2 regions of the Micromonospora sp. NBC_01796 genome follow, and region 2 is predicted to be linked to the other one. Evidence: riboswitches for the same ligand, from Rfam matches in the RefSeq annotation. Region 2 holds a riboswitch; the other holds the start of a gene.
The links. Region 2 has a riboswitch for thiamine pyrophosphate ahead of OIE47_RS21320 (ECF transporter S component). Riboswitches for the same ligand answer to the same signal wherever they lie in the genome.
Positions count from the first base shown of each region.

Region 1: it holds a riboswitch for thiamine pyrophosphate, as region 2 does, so the genes downstream of both, thiE (thiamine phosphate synthase) here and OIE47_RS21320 (ECF transporter S component) in region 2, are expected to answer to the same signal.

Region 1 covers NZ_CP109078.1:1,990,584-1,997,845, forward strand. The annotation lists gene OIE47_RS09115 (thiazole synthase) at 1-760, opposite strand, end outside; gene thiS (sulfur carrier protein ThiS) at 766-966, opposite strand; gene thiO (glycine oxidase ThiO) at 987-2,150, opposite strand; gene thiE (thiamine phosphate synthase) at 2,144-2,779, opposite strand; TPP riboswitch at 2,782-2,893, opposite strand; gene OIE47_RS09135 (ThuA domain-containing protein) at 3,221-7,262, shown strand, end outside.
Region 2 covers NZ_CP109078.1:4,611,888-4,619,149, reverse strand. The annotation lists gene OIE47_RS21350 (sigma-70 family RNA polymerase sigma factor) at 6-350, opposite strand; gene OIE47_RS21345 (TetR/AcrR family transcriptional regulator) at 444-1,064, opposite strand; gene OIE47_RS21340 (GNAT family N-acetyltransferase) at 1,146-1,676, shown strand; gene OIE47_RS21335 (VOC family protein) at 1,694-2,194, opposite strand; gene OIE47_RS21330 (TIGR03943 family putative permease subunit) at 2,307-3,071, opposite strand; gene OIE47_RS21325 (permease) at 3,071-4,027, opposite strand; TPP riboswitch at 4,345-4,451, shown strand; gene OIE47_RS21320 (ECF transporter S component) at 4,531-5,103, shown strand; gene OIE47_RS21315 (ABC transporter ATP-binding protein) at 5,216-6,685, shown strand; gene OIE47_RS21310 (energy-coupling factor transporter transmembrane component T family protein) at 6,723-7,262, shown strand, end outside.

The DNA.
Region 1 (7,262 bases), 2.6 Mb from region 2:
GGGGGATCCGGCCGGACCGGGCGGCGAGCCAGCCCGCCTCCACGGCGTACCGCATAGCGGTCGCCATCCGGGCCGGTTCGGCGGCCCGGGTCACCGCGCTGGCCAGCAGCACCCCGTCGCAGCCGAGTTCCATGGCGAGTGCGGCGTCGGAGGCGGTGCCGATCCCCGCGTCGAGGATGACCGGCACGTCCACGCTCTGCCGGATCAGCCGGATGTGGTGCGGGTTGCCGATGCCGAGCCCGGAGCCGATCGGTGCGCCGGCCGGCATCACCGCCGCGCAGCCCGCCTCGGCGAGCCGGCGGGCGAGCACCGGGTCGTCGCTGGTGTACGGCAGCACGGTGAACCCGTCGGCCACGAGCTGGTCGGCGGCGTGCAGCAGCTCGACCCCGTCCGGCAGCAGGGTCCGGTCGTCCCCGATCACCTCCAGCTTCACCCACGAGGTGTCGAACGCCTCGCGGGCCAGCCGGGCGACCTTGACCGCCTCGGCGGCGGTGTAGCAGCCGGCGGTGTTCGGCAGCAGCCGTACGCCGCACCGTTCGAGTACGTCCAGCAGCCCGCCGTGCATCGTCGCGGCGGTGTCGACCCGGCGCAGCGCGACGGTGACCAACTCGGTGCCGCTGGCCCGGATCGCCTGTTCGAGTACGTGCAGGTTCGCCGCGCCGCCGGTGCCGAGGATCAGCCGCGAGGCGAACGACACCCCGCCCAGCTCGAACCGGCCGGTGACCGGCTCGGCGGCCGGCTCGGTCTCCACTTCGGACATCCGGCTCACCCGCCCTGGGCCGCGGTCAGGACCTCGACCCGGTCGCCGGAGCTCAGGACCGCCGCCGGCCAGCCGGCCCGGGGGACCACCTCGCCGTTGACCGCGACGGCCACGCCGCGGGTCTGGCCGGTGACGGTGGCGACCAGTTCCGCCACGGTCATCCCGCCGGGCAGACTGTGGTCCGTCCCGTTCACGGTCAGTTCCACCGAAACCCCACCCTCTCCGGTCACCGGATCTCCTCCCTCACCGAGGTCTGCCCGGTCCGGGTGAACCGGTCCGGGGTGAAAGGTGCCAGCGCCGGATCCGCCACCCCGCTGGTGAGCAGGTCGACGACGAGTTGTGCGGTCACCGGGGTCAGCAGGATGCCGTGCCGGTAGTGCCCGGTCGCCACGATCACGTCGGGGCGGTCGGCGAGCCGGCCGATCACCGGGGCGTTGTCCGGCGTACCGGGGCGGTGGCCGGCGGTGGTCTCGGCGAGTTCGTACTCGGCGAGTTCCGGGACCAGGTCGATCGCGGCCCGGAGCAGTTCCAGTACGCCGCCGGCGGTGACCGTGGTGTCGCCGCGTTCCTCGACGGTGGCGCCGACCACCACCTCGCCGTCGAGCCGGGGCACCAGGTAGACCGAGCGGCCGTCGTTGTAGCCCCGGATCACGTGCCGGAAGCCGGGCGGCTCGCCGCCGGGTGCGCGGAGGCGGAGGATCTGCCCCTTCACCGGTCGGATCGGTAGCCCGGTCAGTCCGGCGGCTCCGCAGCCGGCGGCGACCACGACGGTGTCCGCGTCGAGGTCGGCGAGGTCGTGGACGGCGGCCGGCACGAACACCACCCCGGCCCGTACCGCCGCGATCCGCAGGGCGGTGACGAGTCGGCGGGGATCCACCTGGTGGTCGTCGGGGGCGTGCGCACCACCGCGTACCCGGGGTGCGAGCAACGGTTCGCGGTCGTGCAGCCCGGTCGCGTCCAGTGCGGTGATCGGGAGTCCGAGTCCCTGCTGGTACGCCCAGAGCCGGCGCGCCTCGGCCAGGTCGTCGGCGGTACGCCCGATCACCAGCGTGCCCTCGGTGCGGTAGCCGAGTTCGGCGATCCCGGTAAGGCCGGCCGCGTTGGCGACCTCGGCGGCGAAGTCGGGCCAGCGGGCGGCCGAGTCCAGCAGCAGCCGGGTCAGCGCCTCCTCGCCGAAGGATGCCTCGGCGACCGGGGAGAGCATGCCGGCGGCGACGCCGGACGCCCCGCTGCCGGGTGCGGGGTCGTGCACCCGCACCCGCATCCCCCGAACCGAGGCCAGCCAGGCGATGGCGAGCCCGATCGGCCCCCCGCCCACCACGGCCACGTCCGCCCGCCCGGTGGCGGGGACGTGGTCGGATTCGGTCGGGTGGGCGTCCCCGCCTACCACGTCGAAGCCCCGGTACGGGTCAGCGCGTCCAGCAGTTCCGTGGTGGCTCGGGCGGGATCGGCGGCGGCACTGACGGCGCCGACCACGGCCACCCCGTACGCGCCGGCGGCGAGCAGTTCCGGCACCCGGGCGGCGGTCACCCCGCCGATCGCGATGACCGGTACGCCCACCGCCTCGGCCACCCGCGCGATGCCGGCCGGGCCGATCGGTTCCGGCAGCCCGTCCTTGGTGGTGGTGGCGTAACAGGGTCCGACGCCGAGGTAGGTGGCGCCGGCCGCCACCGCGTCCCGGGCCGGGTCGGGTGCGCGGGCGGTGGCGCCGAGCACCGCGGTCGGCCCGAGCACCCGTCGGGCGGCCTCGACGGGCAGGTCGAGCGCACCGACGTGGCCACCGGCGGCGTTCGCCGCGAGGGCGATGTGCAGCCGGTCGTTGACCAGGCAGGTGGCGCCGACCGGTGTGCAGAGGTCGACGATCCGCCGGGCGAGGTCGTACGCGTCGCGGTCGGTGGTGTCGTCCTCGACGCGTACCTGGACCACGAGTTGTGGCCCGGCCACGGCGATCGCCGCACGTACCGTGGCGAGAGGATCACGCCCAGTACGGGTGTCGGTGATGAGATGCAGACGTCCCAGTACGGGCACGGCAAACTCCTCCCTGCGCCGGCATTACCCGGATCAGGTTCGACGGTCGGGGGCTGTGTCAGCCCCCCTCTCAGCCCGGTACACCGGACTCCCGTGGGTTACTTGTCGACCACACTACGACGGCGGACCGGATCCGCCAAGGGGTCGCACGTCACAGCGGGGCGCCGCGAGCGGCGGAGGTGACTCCGAACACCCAATGGTTTTGTCTGTCCTATCCGGAAGATCCGCCTCGGTTACCCAACCGTTACCCGATTTGGCTTGTTGCTGTATTGCCCGCCTCACGCTGACCGGCATTAATTTGTTCAGCGACAAGACAAATTTCGACTGCACAGCCACGGCGGGCCACGCAGCCGAAACCCACCACCCCCGAACCGGTCTTCGGCGAGCCGGCCGGGGATCCCCCGTGTCCCCAGCGGACGAAGGAGATCCTTCGTGTCAAGACCTCGCCCGCGCCACGCGCTGCGCGGCACCCTCAGCCATGCGCTGCTGAGTCTCGCGGTCGCCGTCACCTCGACGGCGGCCGCACTCGTAGCAGCCCCGAGCGCCGCACAGGCGGCCCCGGCCGCCGCCGCGGCGGACCCGTACTCCGTGCTCGTCTTCTCGAAGACCGCCGGATTCCGGCACGGCTCCATCCCCTCCGGCATCGCGGCCATCCAGCAGCTCGGCACGGCGAACGGGTTCTCCGTCACCGCGACCGAGGACGGTGCCGCGTTCACCGACGCCAATCTCGCCCAGTACAAGGCCGTGATCTGGCTCTCCACCACCGGTGACGTGCTCGACGACACCCAGCAGGCGGCGTTCGAGCGCTACATCGAGGCCGGTGGTGGATACGTCGGTGTCCACGCCGCCTCCGACACCGAGTACAACTGGCCGTGGTACGGCGGGCTGGTCGGCGCGTACTTCAACGCGCACCCGGCCAACCAGCAGGCCACGGTCAAGGTCGAGGACCCGGCGCACCCGTCCACCGCCGGCCTGCCGGCCCAGTGGTCCCGCTTCGACGAGTGGTACAACTTCCGGACCAACCCGCGCGCGAACGTACACGTGCTGGCCAGCCTGGACGAGCGGAGCTACACCCCGGGTAGCGGCGCGATGGGCGCCGACCACCCGACCGCGTGGTGTCAGGACTACGAGGGTGGCCGTTCCTGGTACACCGGCGGTGGTCACACCAACGAGTCGTTCGCGGAGCCGGAGTTCCTCACCCACCTGCTCGGCGGCATCGAGACCGCCGCGGGGGTGGTCGAGGCCGACTGCAGTGCGACGAAGACCAGCAGCTTCGAGAAGGTGTCGCTGGACAGCAACACCAACAACCCGATGGAGCTGGACATCGCTCCGGACGGTCGGGTCTTCTACGTCGAGCGCGACGGCCGGATCCAGATCATCAAGCCGGACACCGGCACCACGGTGACCGCGGTCACGCTGCCGGTCTTCACCGGTAACGAGGACGGTCTGCTCGGCATCCACCTCGACCCGGACTTCGCCACCAACAACTGGGTGTACGTGTACTACGCACCCGCCGGTGGCGCGGCCCGTAACTACCTCTCCCGGTTCACGGTCGAGGGCGACACCGTCAACGCCGCCACCGAGAAGGTCGTGCTCCAGGTCCCGACGCAGCGCAACACCTGCTGCCACGCGGGCGGAAGCATCGCCTTCGACAGCCAGGGAAACCTGTACCTGGCGCTCGGTGACAACACCAACCCGTTCGAGTCGGACTCCTTCACCCCGATCGACGAGCGGCCGGGTCGGCAGGACTACGACGCGCAGCGTTCGTCGGGTAACACCAACGACCTGCGCGGCAAGGTGCTCCGGATCCACCCGGAGGACGACGGCACCTACACCGTGCCGGCCGGCAACCTGTTCGCCCCGGGCACGGCGCTGACCAAGCCCGAGATCTACGCGATGGGCTTCCGGAACCCGTTCCGGATCGGCATCGACCCGCAGACCGACACCCTGTACGTCGGCGACTACGGCCCGGACGCCGGTGCGGCGAACCCGAACCGTGGCCCCGAGGGCACGGTCGAGTGGAACATCGTCGGACCGGGCAACTACGGCTGGCCGTACTGCCACGGCGCGAACTACGCGTACAACGACTACCCGTTCCCGTCGGGACCGAGTGGTGCGAAGTTCGACTGTGCCGCGCCGGTCAACAACTCGCCGAACAACACCGGCCTGACCAACCTGCCGCCGGCCATCTCGGCCACGGTCGACTTCGACTACAGCGGCAACCCGCTGTTCCCGGAGATCGGCGGCGGCGGCGCCCCGATGGGTGGCCCGGTCTACCGGTACGACGAGAACCTCAACTCGGAGCGCAAGTGGCCGGCCTACTACGACGGCAAGGCGCTGCTCGGCGAGTGGAACCAGAACAAGATGTACACCATGCAGGTCAGTGCCGACGGCAAGTCGCTGGTCGACATCAACCAGCTGCTGACCGGCATGACGATGCTGCGGCCGATGGACTTCGAGTTCGGTCCGGACGGGGCGCTGTACCTGATCGAGTGGGGTACCGGCTTCGGCGGCAACAACGACAACTCGGGCATCTACCGGATCGACTACACCGCCGGTGAGCGGGCCCCGATCGCGGTCGCGACCGCCGAGCCCACCTCGGGTCCGGCTCCGCTGGCGGTGCAGTTCTCCAGCGCCGGGTCGCGTGACCCGGACGGTGGCACGCTGACGTACGCCTGGAACTTCGGCGACAACGCCACCTCCACCGACCCGAACCCGGCGCACACGTACGCCGCGGCGGGCAACTACAACGCGCAGCTCACGGTCACCAACCCCAAGGGGCGTACCGCGGTTGCGAACGTACCGGTCACGGTGGGCAACACCGCGCCGACCGTCTCCATCGAGTTCCCGCCGGACGGCGGCTTCTTCGAGTGGGGCGACCTGGTCAAGTACAAGGTCAACGTGACCGACCCGGAGGACGGGACGATCGACTGCGACCGGGTCGTGCTCCAGTACTACCTGGGCCACGACCAGCACGCGCACCCGCTGCAGTCGTACACCGGCTGTGAGGGTTCGGTCCAGACGCTGCTCGCCTCCGGGCACGGCGCCGAGGCGAACGTGTTCGGTGTCTTCGAGGCCGTCTACACCGACGGTGGCGGCGCGGGTGGGTCGAACGCCCTGACCGGGCGGGCGATCGAGCAGCTCCAGCCGAAGCGCACGCAGGCCGAGTACTACACCTCGACCGGCCGGGTGGCCGGATCGACCAGCGGTGGTGACCCGGGCGTGCAGCGCCAGGCGACCACCGACCCGGCCGGTGGATTCGAGAACATCGGGTTCATCGAGGACGGCGACTGGTGGGCGATCGAGCCGGCGAACCTGACCGGCATCGACTCGCTCCGCTTCCGGGCCTCGTCGGCCGGTGGCGGCGCTCGGATCGAGGTCCGTACCGGAGCGGTCGACGGCCCGCTGGTCGCCACCGCCGAGGTGCCGAACACCGGTGACTGGCAGGGATTCGTCGACGTACCGGCGGCGATCACCACCCCGAGCACCAGCAGCGGCACGTTGTACTTCGTGGCGCGCAACCCCACCGGTTCCACCGGAACCGGCGCGATCCTCAACGTGAACTGGACCGACTTCCTCGGTCGGGGTGTGACCGACAACGCCCCGCCGGTGGTCACCGCCTCCGCGAACCCCACCGCCGGCGTCGCGCCGGTGACGGTCGCCTTCAGCGGTACGGCCACCGACCCGGAGAACGACGCCCCGTTCACGTACGCCTGGGACTTCGGTGACGGGGGCACGGCGAACACCGCCAACGCCTCCCACACCTACACCGTGCCGGGCAACTTCACCGCCACCCTGACGGTTACCGACGCGCGTGGTGCCTCCACGTTCGTCAACGTTCCGGTGCAGGTGACCGCGCCGAACACGTCCTGCTTCGGGGCGCGCTCGGACGACTTCACCGGCACCTCGCTGGACAAGTCGCGCTGGTCGACCGTGATCCGGGAGAACCAGCTCTACTCGGTCGCCGACGGCAGCCTGGTTCTGCCGACCGCGGTCGGTGACCTGTACGGCGGCACGAACAACGCCACCAACGTGGTGCTCCAGCCGGCCCCGAACGGTGCCTGGCAGGCGACCACCAAGGTGACGCTGAGCGCGACCGCCAACTACCACCAGGCTGGTCTGATCGTCTACGGCGACGACGCGAACTACGCCAAGCTCGACCTGCTCTACTCGGACAACCGCAAGTTCGAGTTCATCCGGGAGACCGCCGGCACGCCGCGCAACGAGGCCGCCGACGGGATCGCCGTACCGGCCGGGATGGGCGACACGTTCTACGTCCGGCTGAGCAGTGACGGCACCAACCTGACCGGGGCCTTCTCGGTCGACGGCCAGACGTTCACCCCGGTGGGTCGGTCCGCCGCCCTGGCCGGGATCGAGAACCCGAAGGTGGGTCTGTTCGCGCTGAACGGGAACACCACGGCCTCGGTGAACGACGCCAAGTTCGACTGGTTCCAGCTCAGCCCGGACGAGCCGG
Region 2 (7,262 bases):
CACGATCACCGCACGGGTACGGGGCCCAGCTCGCGCATCGCCTCGTGCAGGGCGTGCCGGTCCGCCACCGCCTCCGTCAGGTCGCGTACGGGCCGGTCCGGCAGGAACGCGGTCAGCACCTCGTGCACCCGGTGCCGCCGCCAGCTACTGATGTGCTGGTTGATCATCATTCGCCGCAGGTACGCCATCGGCTCGTCGATCCGGTGCCAGCGCCGCATCACCTTCACCAGCGCCGACTGCACGAGATCCTCGGCATCCTCCGCCGACCCGGTCAGGTGGTACGCCACGCGCAGCAGATCCAGATAACGCGCGTCGACGAACTCCCGGAACTGCTCGTCGTCTTCCGACATGGGCCTCCGCTCGGTCGGTCACCCATCACGACTCGCACCGGGCACCAAAGGTTGAGCCGACCCCGGAAAAATCCGGAACCTGCCCGCATGCCGTTATCCGCTAGGGGGCGAGTCGGCCGGTGACGCCGGGTGCCCGAGGGTGCCGAGGAAACGGTCGAGGAGGTCGACCTGCCGGGCGGGCGGGAACTGCGCCTGGTCGAACAGTGCCTGCACGACGAGCCCGTGGGCGAAGGCGGCGGCGATCACCACCACCTGGTCCGGATCGGTCGCGGCCGGCAGTTCCCCGAGGTCACGGGCGGCTTCGACGTGTGTGCGCAGCCGGGTCCGCCAACGGTCGTACCGGGCGGCCTGACTGGCGCCGAGCGCCGGGTCGGCCAGTGCCGCGTCCCAGAAACTGACCCAGGCCCGGCTCCCCGCCGTCAACTCGGGGGTCACCGGGAGCACGTCCAGCAGGGCGGCCCGCAGCGCCGCCAGCCCCGGCCCGGTGGCGACCTGCCGGGGTCGGGCGGCGGTGCGTTCCTCGGCCAGGTCCAGAGCGTGCCGCAGCAACGCCTTCTTGCTGGGAAAATAGTGGCTGACCAGGCCGGTCGAGGCGCCCATCCGGGCGGCGACGGCACGCATGGTCAGGCCACCGAAACCGTGCTCGGCGAGCACACCCCAGACCGCGTCGGAGACGTCCCGCCGCCTCGCGTCATGGTCACCCTTCGCGGGCATCGCGCCCTCCCCACCGGTACGGCCAACGCCCTATAGTACGTAACAAACGTTTGGTACGTACATTCTGAGTCTGGAGCCCACATGCTCGGTCATCCCCTCGCCCCCGGCGCCGAACTCCGACCGCTCGAACCCTGGCAGGCGGCCGAGTTCGCCGGGTACGTCGAACAACACCGGGCGCACCTGGCCCCGTGGCTGCCCTGGGCCGTCTCCATCACCGACACCGAATCGGCCCGGCGGTTCCTCCAGCGCTACGCCGACTCCCAGGCCGCCGACGGGGGCCGGATCTTCGGCATCCGGCTCGACGGCGTGCTCGTCGGCGGGGTCCTGTTCCGGGTCTTCGACCCCCGCGCCGGGGTCTGCGAGATCGGGGTCTGGCTCGCCCCGCAGGCGCAGGGCCGGGGGCTGGTCACCCTGGCCGCCCGGCACCTGATCGACTGGGCGCTCGGCGTACGCGGTCTGACCAGGGTGGAATGGCGTACGGTCCCCGACAACAACCGCAGCATCGCGGCGGCCCGACGGCTGGGCATGACCCGCGAAGGTGTGCTCCGCCAGGCGTTCCCGCACAACGGCGTACGCCACGACGTCGAGATCTGGGCCCTGACCGCGGCGTAGCCCACGGTGGTCCCCGGTCAGCTCGGGCCGGCGAACCCGCCCCTGGGCTCGATCAGTTCGAGGTTGGTCCCGTCCGGATCGTTGAAGTACGCGACCCGGGTGCCGACCGCGTCCGGCGGGGTCACCTCGTCGGCGGCGAAGGTGTACGGCTCACCGAGGAAGTCGTACCCGGCCTCGCGCATCCGGGTGTGGACCGATCGGAGGTCGTCCACCTGGAAGCAGAGATGCATCGATCCCGGCCGGTTGGCGGCGGACTGGCCGGGAGCACCGACCGGGTCCTCGAACTCGATCAGGTCGATGCCGAGATTGCTCAGGTGGAAGGTGGCGTAGCGCAGCTTCGACACGGGCAGCCCCTGCGCGTGCGCGAAGCCCTGACCCTTCATGCTCTCGTTGTCGACCGCCGGCTCCAACCCGGTCAACGCCCGGTAGAAGGCGACCGAGCGGTCGAGGTCGGAGACGGAGATCCCGACGTGTGCGGCCGTGTCGAGGCCGAACGAACCCTCTGGTGTGGCTGGCATGCTGTTCCCTTCCACGGTCCCGGTCACGCCCGCGCGTGCCGATCCCATGGCAGTGCCCACTGGCCGGGGAACTAACCGTCGACCGGGGCAACTCACCCCGACCGGCCTTGCTTCACTCGTACGGTTGCTTCGGTGGGTCGACCTGGCGCCACGACTCCACCTCGAGGTACGGGATCTCCTCGTCGTTGACCGGGTCCTTGGCGATCCGGTCGGAGTAGCGGCCGACCACGTCGACCCAGGTGTCCGGGGCCAGGCCGGTCGGCGGGTCGCCGGCCAGGCCGAGCTTGATCGGCCGACCGTCGGCAGCACAGCAGGACAGGATCATGCGGGCCAGGATCGGTTCGCCGTTGGCCCCGGTGGCGACGAAACCGGTGAGCTGCACCCGCCGGTCGCCGAGCGAGACACCCTTGTCGAAGATGGCCCGGGAGGCGTAGTCGAGCACCCCGATCCGGACCGGGTCACCCTCGGGCAGCGGCGGATAGTCCGACAGCGGTTGGCTGCCGAGGGCGGTCCCGGCCTGACCGGCCGCGTACGAGCCCAGGGCCGGTGGGGCGACCAGGAGCAGGCCGAGCACGGGCAGGATGAGCAGCCAACCGACCCTCGGCTCGTGGTGGCCCTTACCCCCGTGCCCGTGGTCGTGCCCGTGGTCGTGGTCCTCCTCGGCCGACCTGTCCACCGCCGCCCCGGCCGTACGCCGGGCCGGGCGCAGGTCGTGGACCAGGGTCATCACCGCCACCGCGATCAGCAGGATCGCGGACCCGATCAGGAAGGGTTGCAGCCCCTCCTTGACGTAACGCAGGTACATGTCGGTGAGGCTGGCCTTGAGCACCGCCCCGCCGAGCAGCAGCAACACCACCGCCTGTGCCTGTCGGTTCATCAGAACACCACCGCTCCCACTCCCACCGCCACCAGTACGGCGACCGCGAACGTCGCCGGGGCGAACCGGAACGCGAACCGCCGCCCGAAGACACCGGCCTGCATCGAGATCAGCTTGAGGTCGACCATCGGCCCGACGACGAGGAACGTCAGCCTGGCGGTGAGCGAGAACTGGGACAGCGACGCGGCCACGAACGCGTCCGCCTCCGAGCAGATCGACAGCAGCACCGCGAGGACCGCCAGCGCCAGCACCGACAGGATCGGGTTGTCGGCCAGGGTCTGCAACCAACGCTCCGGCACCAGCACGTTGATACAGGCCGCCGCCATCGCACCGAGCACCAGGAAGCCGCCCGCGTGCACCACGTCGTGCCGTACGGCCGAGAAGAACGCCCGCCCCTTCGACAGTCCGTCCAGGTCGGGGCGGTGCGGCAGCCGGATCCAGTCGGCCCGACCCAGCCGCAGCCAGAGCCAACCCATCAGCATCGCCACGATCAGGCTGGCGACGCCCCGGCCGACCACCATCTCCGGGTTCTGCGGGAAGGCGACCGCGGTGGCGGTGAGCACTATCGGGTTGATCGCCGGGGCGGCGAGCAGGAACGCCAGCGCGGCGGCCGGGGTGACGCCCCGGCGGATCAGCGACCCGGCGATCGGGACCGCGCCACACTCGCAACCGGGCAGGATCACTCCCGCGCAGCTCGCCACCGGTACGGCCAGCGCCGGATGTTTCGGCAACGCCTTCGCCCAGAAGGTACGGGGCACAAAAACCGCGATCACCGCGCTGAGGACCACACCGAAGACGAGGAACGGCACCGCCTGCACCATCACCGAGACGAAAACCGTGGTCCAGGTCTGCAGTCGTGGGCCGGAGATCGCGTCGGCGACCGGGCCACGGAAGACGACCAGCAGGATGAGGAGCCCGGCGAGCACCTCCACCGACCCGATCCGGTCGCCGAACAGCCGTTGCCGGGGTGATGGGTCGCCTGCTGCGGGCGTACCGCCGGGGGTGGTGTGGGCGCGGCCCTGACCGGTGGTCGAACCGGGCGCGGCGCGGTCGACGGTGCCGGTGGTGGGCGGGATCGTCCAGTCGATCTCGTCGCCCGGCCCGGCGCGGCGTTCGGTCGCGCGGTCGGAGGCGGTCACGGCGTCTCTGCTCTCCTCGCTCGGCCGGGTCGGGGCAGCTCACCCTAACCCGAGCCCCGGTGTCCACCACCACACCCGATCGATACGGCGCTGTGCCGCATCACCGGTCGGTGCTAGCGTCGCCGAAACAACTTCACATCCGACAGGGGAGCGCACAGCGCTGAGAGTGCGGGATGACATCCGCAGACCCTCGAACCTGATCTGGGTAATGCCAGCGCAGGGAGTTCGGTCATGCTCCGGCCGCGCCGGAGTCCGGCACGAGGCCGGGCCGAGGCGTGCGACTTCTCCTGGTTCACGTTCGAGAACTGGGAGCCAACATCATGAACAACCGCTGGCGGACGCTCGACATCGTCATCGCCTCGACCCTCGGGGTGGCGTTCGGCGTCATCTTCTGGGCCTGGGGCCTGCTCTGGAACGGTCCGGCCGACGCCATTCCACTGCCCGGTCGCGCCGTGATCTACGGGGTGTGGCTGGTGCCGGCCGTACTCGGCGCACTGGTGATCCGCAAGCCGGGTGCGGCCCTCTACACCCTGACCCTGGCCGCCCTGGTCTCGGTGGCCCTGGGCACGAGCTGGGGCTGGACCCTGGTGGTCCAGGGTCCGATCGAGGCCGCCGCCGCGGAGCTGGCCTTCGCCGTGTTCGCGTACCGGATCTACCGGCTGCCGGTGACCCTGCTGGCCGCCGCCCTGGCCGGTCTCGCCGCCGCCATCTACGACATCTTCGTCTGGTACCCCGGCACCGCCTGGGACAGCTTCCGCCTCCCCTACCTGGCCCTGACCACCGCAAGCTCCCTGGTAGTGGCCGGCCTAGGCAGCATCGCCCTAACCCGAGCCCTAGCCAACACCGGCGCCCTAGACCGCTTCCCCGCCGGCCGCACCCGCCCCACGATCTAACCCCCACCCGGCCCGCCGGCCCTTTCGCGTTGATCATGAAGTTAGCGACGATTCGATCTTGTTCTGAGGTATCTAACTTCATGATCAACGACTAGAGGAAGGGGTGAGTGGGGTGGGTGGGGTGGTTGTTGGGGGGTTCGGGTGGAGGCATGCGGGGCGGAAGGGGTGGGCGGTACGGGGGGTTGATCTGCGGGTTGGAGTTGGGGAGCGGGTGTTGCTGCTGGGGGGTTCGGGGGCGGGGAAGAGCACGTTGCTGGCCGCGCTCGCGGGGCTGCTCGCCGAGGACTCCGGTGAACAGGCGGGGCTGATCGAGGTCGACGGGGCCGATCCGCGTACGGTCCGGGACCGGGTCGGCATCCTGTTCCAGGACCCGGAGAGCCAGCTCGTGATGGCACGGGCCGGCGACGACGTCGCGTTCGGGCTGGAGAACCGGGGCGTGCCGGCCGGCGAAATCTGGAACCGGGTCGACGAGGCGATGCACCGGGTCGGCTTCCCCTACGGACGGGACCGCTCCACCGCCGCCCTCTCCGGCGGCGAGCAGCAACGGCTCGCCCTGGCCGGCGTACTCGCGCTCCGGCCCCGGCTGCTCCTGCTCGACGAACCCACCGCCAACCTCGACCCGGCCGGTGCCGCCCTGGTCCGGGCGGCGATCGCCGCCGCAGTGGACCGCGACACCACCCTGATCCTGGTCGAACACCGGGTCGCGGAGGCACTCCCCCTGGTCGACCGGGTAGTGGTCCTGGAGCCGGGCGGCGGCATCCGCGCCGACGGCAGCCCGGACGAGGTCTTCGCCGCGCACGGGGACGCCCTCGCCGACGCCGGGGTCTGGGTACCCGGCCGGTCGGTGCGCGCCCGACCGGCAACCACCGCCGCCGGCGACCTGTTGCTCACCGCCGACCGGCTCGGCCTACCACCCCGGCTGGCCCCGACCGATCTGACCGTACGGGCCGGCGAGGCGGTTGCCGTACTCGGGCGCAACGGGGTCGGCAAGACCACCCTGGCCCTGCAACTCGGCGGGCTGATGAAACCGGGCACCGGTCGACTGGAGGCCACTTCCGCCCTGGCCGGAACCGACGCCGGTACGCCACCGCACCGCTGGCGGGCCAAGTCCCTGGTACGCCGGATCGGCTCGGTCTTCCAGGACCCCGAACACCAGTTCCTCGCCGGTACGGTCTTCGACGAACTGGCCCTCGGGCCACGCCGGACCGGCCTCCCGGAACCCGTCGTACGCTCCACAGTGGACGATCTGCTCGTCCGGCTCCGGCTGGACCGGCTCGCCGGGGCGAACCCGTACACCCTCTCCGGTGGTGAGGCGCGGCGGCTGAGCGTGGCGACCGCCCTGGCCACCGCGCCCCGGCTGCTCGTACTCGACGAGCCGACCTTCGGCCAGGACCGGCGTACCTGGATCGAGCTGGTCGACCTGCTCGCCGACCTGCGCGACGCCGGGCACGGCATGGTCACCGTCACCCACGACGCCGATTTCGTCACCGCGATCGCCGACCGGACCGTGACCCTCTCCCGCCGGGACGACCCCGCGCCCGACCCGATCTCCGACGGCGTGAACCGGGGAGTCGCGGCGTGAACCGGGTAGAAGCCCGCGTGAACCGGGGAGTCGCGGCGTGATCAGCACTGGGCCGGTGGGGAGGGCGACGGCGCCGCTGGCTCGGCGCAATCCGGTGGCGAAGCTCGCCGCCGCGCTGGTGTTCTCGTTCACCCTGGTCGCCACGATCGACCCGGTCGCGCCCGCCGTCGCGATCGCCATCGAGCTGGCCGTGCTGCCCCTGTTCGGCCTCGGCTACGGCACCCTGGCCCGCCGGGCCTGGCCACTGCTGATCGGTTCGCTGGGCATCGTGCTCACCATGGTGCTGTTCGCCGCCGACCGTACCGGGGCGGTGCTGCTCGACGCCGGCCCGATCACGGTCACCACCGGTGTGCTCACCTCCGCCCTGGGTCTGGTCCTGCGGGTGCTCGCGGTGGCGCTGCCCGGCGTGCTGGTCTTCGCCACCACCGACCCGACCGACCTGGCCGACGCGCTGATCCAGAACGCGAGGGTGTCATCCCGGTTCGCGCTCGGCGCGCTGGCCGCGTTCCGGATGCTGCCCCTGCTCGCCACCGAGTGGCAACTGCTGGGCATGGCCCGGCGGGCCCGGGGCGTGGAC